DNA from 2 places in the Geobacillus sp. PK12 genome. Region 1 is predicted to be linked to the other one. Evidence: a T-box and tRNA genes for the amino acid it is inferred to sense, from the RefSeq annotation. Region 1 holds a T-box; the other holds one or more tRNA genes.

Evidence for each region. The T-box of region 1 lies ahead of ileS (isoleucine--tRNA ligase). A T-box ahead of a tRNA ligase gene usually reads a tRNA of that ligase, here a tRNA-Ile.
Region 2: it has a tRNA-Ile gene. The T-box ahead of ileS (isoleucine--tRNA ligase) is inferred to sense a tRNA for this amino acid. The anticodon was not compared.

What each region holds. Positions count from the first base shown of each region.
Region 1 is NZ_SDKL01000060.1:88,935-92,199, forward strand. Features, by position in the region: gene ETR37_RS16335 (YlmH family RNA-binding protein) at 1-486, shown strand, start outside; gene ETR37_RS16340 (DivIVA domain-containing protein) at 565-1,077, shown strand; T-box leader at 1,175-1,395, shown strand; gene ileS (isoleucine--tRNA ligase) at 1,448-3,265, shown strand, end outside.
Region 2 is NZ_SDKL01000047.1:661-3,925, reverse strand. Features, by position in the region: gene queG (tRNA epoxyqueuosine(34) reductase QueG) at 1-536, opposite strand, end outside; gene ETR37_RS14155 (B3/B4 domain-containing protein) at 589-1,254, shown strand; tRNA gene ETR37_RS14150 (tRNA-Glu) at 1,557-1,628, opposite strand; tRNA gene ETR37_RS14145 (tRNA-Ser) at 1,633-1,725, opposite strand; tRNA gene ETR37_RS14140 (tRNA-Asn) at 1,732-1,806, opposite strand; tRNA gene ETR37_RS14135 (tRNA-Ile) at 2,016-2,089, opposite strand; tRNA gene ETR37_RS14130 (tRNA-Gly) at 2,096-2,166, opposite strand; tRNA gene ETR37_RS14125 (tRNA-His) at 2,486-2,558, opposite strand; tRNA gene ETR37_RS14120 (tRNA-Thr) at 2,566-2,641, opposite strand; tRNA gene ETR37_RS14115 (tRNA-Phe) at 3,068-3,143, opposite strand.

The sequences.
Region 1 (3,265 bases):
AAATTCGTTTCCCTTGAACATCGCGACGTGTTGGGGGCGCTGATGTCGCTTGGCTTGCGGCGCGGCAAGTTTGGCGATATTCTCGTTCGGGATGGGGAAATTCAGTTTTTTGTTGCTGCTGAGGTCGCCGACTACGTCCGCTTGCATGTCGAAACGATCGGCAAAGCTCCGGTTGCGCTTGAGCCGCTTCCGTTGTCGGCAGCCATGCCGCTTGCCGAAACGTGGGAGGAAGGAACGGTCACGGTGTCTTCTCTAAGGCTCGATGCTGTGCTCGCTCAGGCGTTTCGCCTTGCGCGCGAGAAAGCGCGTGCGCTTGTTGAAAGCGGGCTCGTCAAAGTGAACTGGAAGGTGGTGGACAAGCCGGATTTCCTCTGCGGACCGGGCGATGTCCTGTCGGCGCGCGGTTTTGGCCGCTGCAAGCTGTTTTCGGTGGAAGGGCCGACGAAAAAAGAGCGCTGGCTCGTTCAGATCGGCCGACAAAAATAAGCAAATGACGGCAGGAAATCGGCAAACCGTGTCGAATGAAAGTGAAGAAAAGGAATGATGGAGACGGAGGTGGCCGTTGTGCCGTTGACGCCATTGGATATTCACAACAAGGAATTCAGCCGCGGGTTTCGCGGGTACGATGAAGACGAAGTGAACGAGTTCCTCGATCAAGTCATTAAAGACTATGAAATGCTCATCCGTGAAAAAAAGCAGCTGGAAGAGAAAGTGGCCGAACTGACGGAAAAGCTGAACTACTTTGCGAACATTGAGGAGACGCTCAACAAGTCGATTCTTGTTGCTCAAGAAGCAGCGGAAGAAGTGAAGCGGAATGCGCAAAAAGAGGCGAAGCTGATCATTAAAGAGGCGGAAAAAAACGCCGAGCGCATCATCAGCGATGCATTGGCGAAATCGCGGAAAATCGCCCTCGAGATCGAGGAGCTGAAGCGGCAGTCGAAAGTGTTCCGCGCCCGTTTCCGCATGCTTGTCGAGGCCCAGCTTGATATGATCAACAGCCGCGATTGGGACGAGTTGATGGAGTATGAGGCGCCGGATTTGGAAGAAGGGGCGAGAGAACCGCTGTCACAGCCTTGACGAACCGAAGACGTTTCGGTTATAATAATTGGCAAAAATCGCCGCATCAGCCGCCGTGGGAGGCGGTTGGCTTTTTTCAGGATGAATAGCGAAATAGCCATCGACGATGAAAGGGACAGTAGCTCTTGTACGACCGGTCGCAGCGAGCCGGGGATGGTGGAAGCCTGGCATCGGCGCAAGAGTGAACATCACCCTGGAGTTCCATGCCGAACATCAAGTAGGCCATGGCGCGTCATTCCCGTTACGAATGAAAAGTGGGCTGTGCGTCGTTTGCATGGCCAAGAAGGGTGGTACCGCGAGACCGTTCTCGTCCCTTGCCGGGGGAGAACGGTTTTTTATTTGGAATCTATCGTTCGAAGGAGGAGCAAGGATGGATTACAAAGAGACGCTGCTTATGCCGCAAACCGAGTTCCCGATGCGCGGCAACTTGCCGAAGCGGGAGCCGGAGATGCAAAAAAAATGGGAGGAAATGGACATTTACCGGAAAGTGCAGGAGCGGACGAAAGGACGGCCGCTGTTTGTCCTGCATGACGGCCCGCCGTATGCCAACGGCGACATTCATATGGGCCATGCGCTGAACAAAATTTTAAAAGATATCATCGTCCGCTACAAATCGATGAACGGCTATTGCGCGCCGTACGTGCCGGGCTGGGATACGCACGGACTGCCGATCGAAACGGCGCTCGCGAAGCAAGGCGTCGACCGCAAATCGATGAGCGTCGCCGAGTTCCGCAAGCGGTGCGAGCAATACGCGTATGAACAAATCGACAACCAGCGCCGGCAGTTCAAGCGGCTCGGTGTGCGCGGCGACTGGGACAACCCGTACATTACGCTCAAACCGGAGTACGAAGCCCAGCAAATTAAAGTATTTGGCGAAATGGCGAAAAAAGGGCTCATCTACAAAGGGTTGAAGCCGGTCTATTGGTCCCCGTCAAGCGAATCGGCGCTCGCCGAAGCGGAAATCGAATATAAAGACAAGCGTTCGCCGTCGATTTATGTCGCCTTCCCGGTGAAAGAAGGCAAAGGCGTGCTTGAGGGCGATGAGCGAATCGTCATTTGGACGACGACGCCGTGGACGATTCCGGCGAACTTGGCGATCGCGGTTCATCCGGATTTGGATTACCATGTTGTCGATGTCAGCGGAAAACGGTATGTCGTCGCTGCCGCTTTGGCGGAATCGGTGGCGAAAGAAATCGGTTGGGACGCATGGTCGGTCGTCAAAACGGTCAAAGGAAAAGAGCTTGAATACGTCGTGGCGAGACATCCGTTTTATGAGCGCGACTCGCTTGTTGTGTGCGGCGAACACGTCACGACCGACGCCGGCACGGGCTGTGTCCATACGGCGCCGGGCCACGGGGAAGACGACTTTCTCGTTGGGCAAAAATACGGACTTCCGGTCCTTTGTCCGGTTGATGAACGCGGCTACATGACCGAGGAAGCGCCGGGATTTGCCGGGATGTTTTACGAAGACGCCAACAAGGCGATTACACAGAAGCTTGAGGAAGTCGGCGCTTTGTTGAAGCTTGGGTTTATCACCCACTCGTATCCGCACGACTGGCGGACAAAGCAGCCGACGATTTTCCGGGCGACAACGCAATGGTTTGCATCGATCGATAAAATCCGCAACGAGCTGCTTCAAGCGATTAAGGAAACGAAATGGATTCCGGAGTGGGGGGAAATCCGCATCCACAACATGGTGCGCGACCGCGGCGACTGGTGCATTTCCCGCCAACGCGCCTGGGGGGTGCCGATTCCGGTCTTTTACGGCGAAAACGGTGAACCGATCATCACCGATGAGACGATTGAGCATGTGTCGAACCTGTTCCGCCAATACGGGTCGAACGTCTGGTTTGAACGCGAGGCGAAAGACTTGCTGCCGGAAGGATTCACCCATCCGTCGAGCCCGAACGGCATCTTTACGAAAGAAACGGACATTATGGATGTCTGGTTTGACTCCGGTTCGTCGCACCAAGCCGTGTTGGTCGAACGCGACGATCTCGTGCGTCCGGCTGATTTGTACTTGGAAGGCTCCGACCAATACCGCGGCTGGTTCAACTCATCGCTGTCCACCGCCGTTGCCGTCACCGGCAAAGCGCCGTATAAAGGCGTGTTGAGCCACGGCTTTGTCTTGGACGGCGAAGGGCGGAAAATGAGCAAGTCGCTCGGCAACGTCGTCGTGCCGGCGAAA
Region 2 (3,265 bases), on a different contig from region 1:
GGAAATGGAATATTCGTAATCATTTCTCCCAAATACACATACGATCCAAACTCCGGTGTAATAATAGAGCAGTTCTTGCCGCTCCAACCGATCCCTGCCCGTTCCGCCACCGCCCGATCGGCGAGCTCTCCGGTATCCACCATCGAGCGAACGCGGGCATGGGGCACTTTGGCCAGCAAAAACTCCTCGAGCTGCTGCAAACGTTCCCGCAACACATCGTGGTAGTCCTTTCCCCATGAAGCGCGGCAAAAAACGCCGCGCCGTTCCGTCTTTGTCCCCCGCGGCGCATTTTTCATTTTGGACGGATAGGCAAGAGCAATGGCAATGATCGATTTTGCTTCCGGAAGAAGCAATGAAGGATTCGTCCGTTTCTCAATATCTGGTTCCTCAAAACCGGACTGATAGCCGAGCTCCTGCTGGCGGCGCAGCCGTTCCTTTAATTCAACAAACGGATCAGCGCTCGCAAATCCGATTTTATCAATGCCGATTGACCGACTATACTCAATGACTTCCCGCTTTAATGCCATAACATCCATCGTTTTCCCTCCTTTCGTCATATATGATAAAATGAAATCCGAGGTGATCAAGATGAAATTCGTGATATCAGAACAACTAAAGCAACGCCTTCCTTCTGGTAAATTCGGCGTCATCCGCTATCATCATATCGAGGTCAGCGATTCACCGCAAATGTTAAGGGGGCGGCTTGAGCTGTTTCAAGAATCTCTTTACATCGAGCTGCAGGAAAAGTCGATTGCCGACATTCCTGAGATGGTCGAATGGCGCCGTACTTTCAAACAAATCGGAACGGACCCAAGCCGCTATCGACCGTCAAGTGAAAGCCTGTACCGACGCATCCAGAAAAAAAGCTTCATTCCGCCTATCCATTCAGCGGCAGACATAAACAACTTTTTTTCACTCTATTATAAAATTCCACTCGGCATCTATGATCTAGACCGCATCAACGGGACAGTGACGCTCACGATCGGCACGGAACAAGATGAATACATCGCGTTAAACGGCCGCACAGTCAACTTTGCCAACAAACTCGTCAGCAAAGATGAACGAGGGCCGTTTGGCAGTCCGATCGTCGATTCGGAGCGGACCGCCGTGACGAGAGAAACGAAAAACGCTTTGCAAATCGTTTACTTTCTCCCATCAACGCCAGAAGAAACCGCCAAGCGCCAGCTTCAAGCCATCCAAACGATGTTTGTGCAAATTCATGGCGGCGAAGCCGACGCCCAATTGTTCGTTTGATCTTCTCCCCCCACTTTCCTGCCGTTGGAAACGGGGGACTCCCTCCCTACTTGAACGCTCTCCCACCTACGCTCACGCGTGGAAGTGGGGGTCTTCTCGGTTTAGGGTGATAAATAAAAAAACGCAATGCCTCGTTCTTTAACGAAACGAAACACTGCGTTGTCCCCAAGCATCATAACATAATTTTAAAGCTAACGAGAGACATTATAACAGACTTCCACACGCATCGCAAGAAAAAAACGCAAAAATCGACAAAAGAAATTGTACAAAAGGGCACCAGAATCTCTGGCGCCAGCAACCAGTGACCCGTACGGGATTCGAACCCGTGTTACCGCCGTGAAAGGGCGGTGTCTTAACCACTTGACCAACGGGCCATTATGGCGGAGAAGGCGGGATTTGAACCCGCGCGCCGCAAAACTGCGACCTAACGGTTTAGCAAACCGTCCCCTTCAGCCACTTGGGTACTTCTCCGTAACATGGCTCCGCAAGTAGGATTCGAACCTACGACCTACCGGTTAACAGCCGGTTGCTCTACCGCTGAGCTATTGCGGAATGATGAATAACTATATGTTATGCACATCTTCCAAATGTGCTCGTTGCCTCTTCCTCTGCCAGCTAATTCAAGGAAGCGAGATGCGTCGAGGCAACTCGTAGCGAATTCGAAGATGTGAAGCTCGTCGCTCCGCTTTTGCTGTGGAACGATGGGGCATTGTTCGCCCATTATTATAGCGAATAGCCAAAAAACATTCAATGGAAAATAATGGGCCTAAGTGGACTTGAACCACCGACCTCACGCTTATCAGGCGTGCGCTCTGACCAGCTGAGCTATAGGCCCATAAAAAGCGGGTGATGGGAATCGAACCCACGACATCAGCTTGGAAGGCTGAGGTTTTACCACTAAACTACACCCGCATAATTTTTGATGAAACACCCATCACAATCTTTCATGCCTCTTCCTCTGCAAGCTAATTCGAGGAAGCTGGATGCGTCGAGGCAACTCGAAGCTAATTCAATGATGCAAATGCTCGTGGCTGAGGTTTTACCACTAAACTACACCCGCATATCATTTAGTTGAACATCCGCCACGCTGCTTCCATGCCCCTTCCTCTACCAGCTGATTCATAGAAGCCAGATGCGTCGGGGCAACTCGAAGCAGATTCGATGATGCAGATGCTCGTGGCTGAGGTTTTACCACTAAACTACACACGCAAATATAGAATATAATGAAAAGGGCGACTAGTGGGAATCGAACCCACGCATGCCAGAGCCACAATCTGGTGCGTTAACCACTTCGCCATAGTCGCCTCGATCTGGTGCCGGCTGCAGGACTTGAACCCGCAACCTACTGATTACAAGTCAGTTGCTCTACCAATTGAGCTAAGCCGGCACATTTAAAATTAGCTAGTGATTCATGTTGTCTGCCTGGTTGTGCCTCTTCCTCTCCCAGCTAATTCGAGGAAGTCAAATGCTCGGTGTCCCTTCCTCTGCAAGCTTATTCAAAGAAGCAGGATGCGTCGGGACAACTCGCAGCAGATTCGACGATGCGAATGCTCGTCTCTACCAATTGAGCTAAGCCGGCACATTTAAAATTAGTTAGTGACTCATGTTGTCTGCCTGGTTGTGCCTCTTCCTCTTCAAGCTCATTCAAGGAAGCCTCGTGCGTCGAGGCAACTCGCAACAGATTCGACGATGCGAGTGCTCGTGGCTACCCATTGAACTAAGCCGGGGTGGTTTGAACATCTGACATGTCTGTGAACTACTCCCACTTAGCTTTGCATGAAGCAGGAATCTTCTTTCGGAACTATGATAAAAATGGTGGCTCGGGACGGAATCGAACCGCCGACACAAGGATTTTCAGTCCTTTGCTCTACCGACTGAGCTACCGAGCCGTATTATATTTTTCACACTGCCTATTGATACCGCTTTGTGCCTCTTCCTCTGCCAGCGGATTCGACGATGCTGGATGCGTCGAGGCAACTCGAAGCGAATTCGATGAAGCAGATGCTCGTCT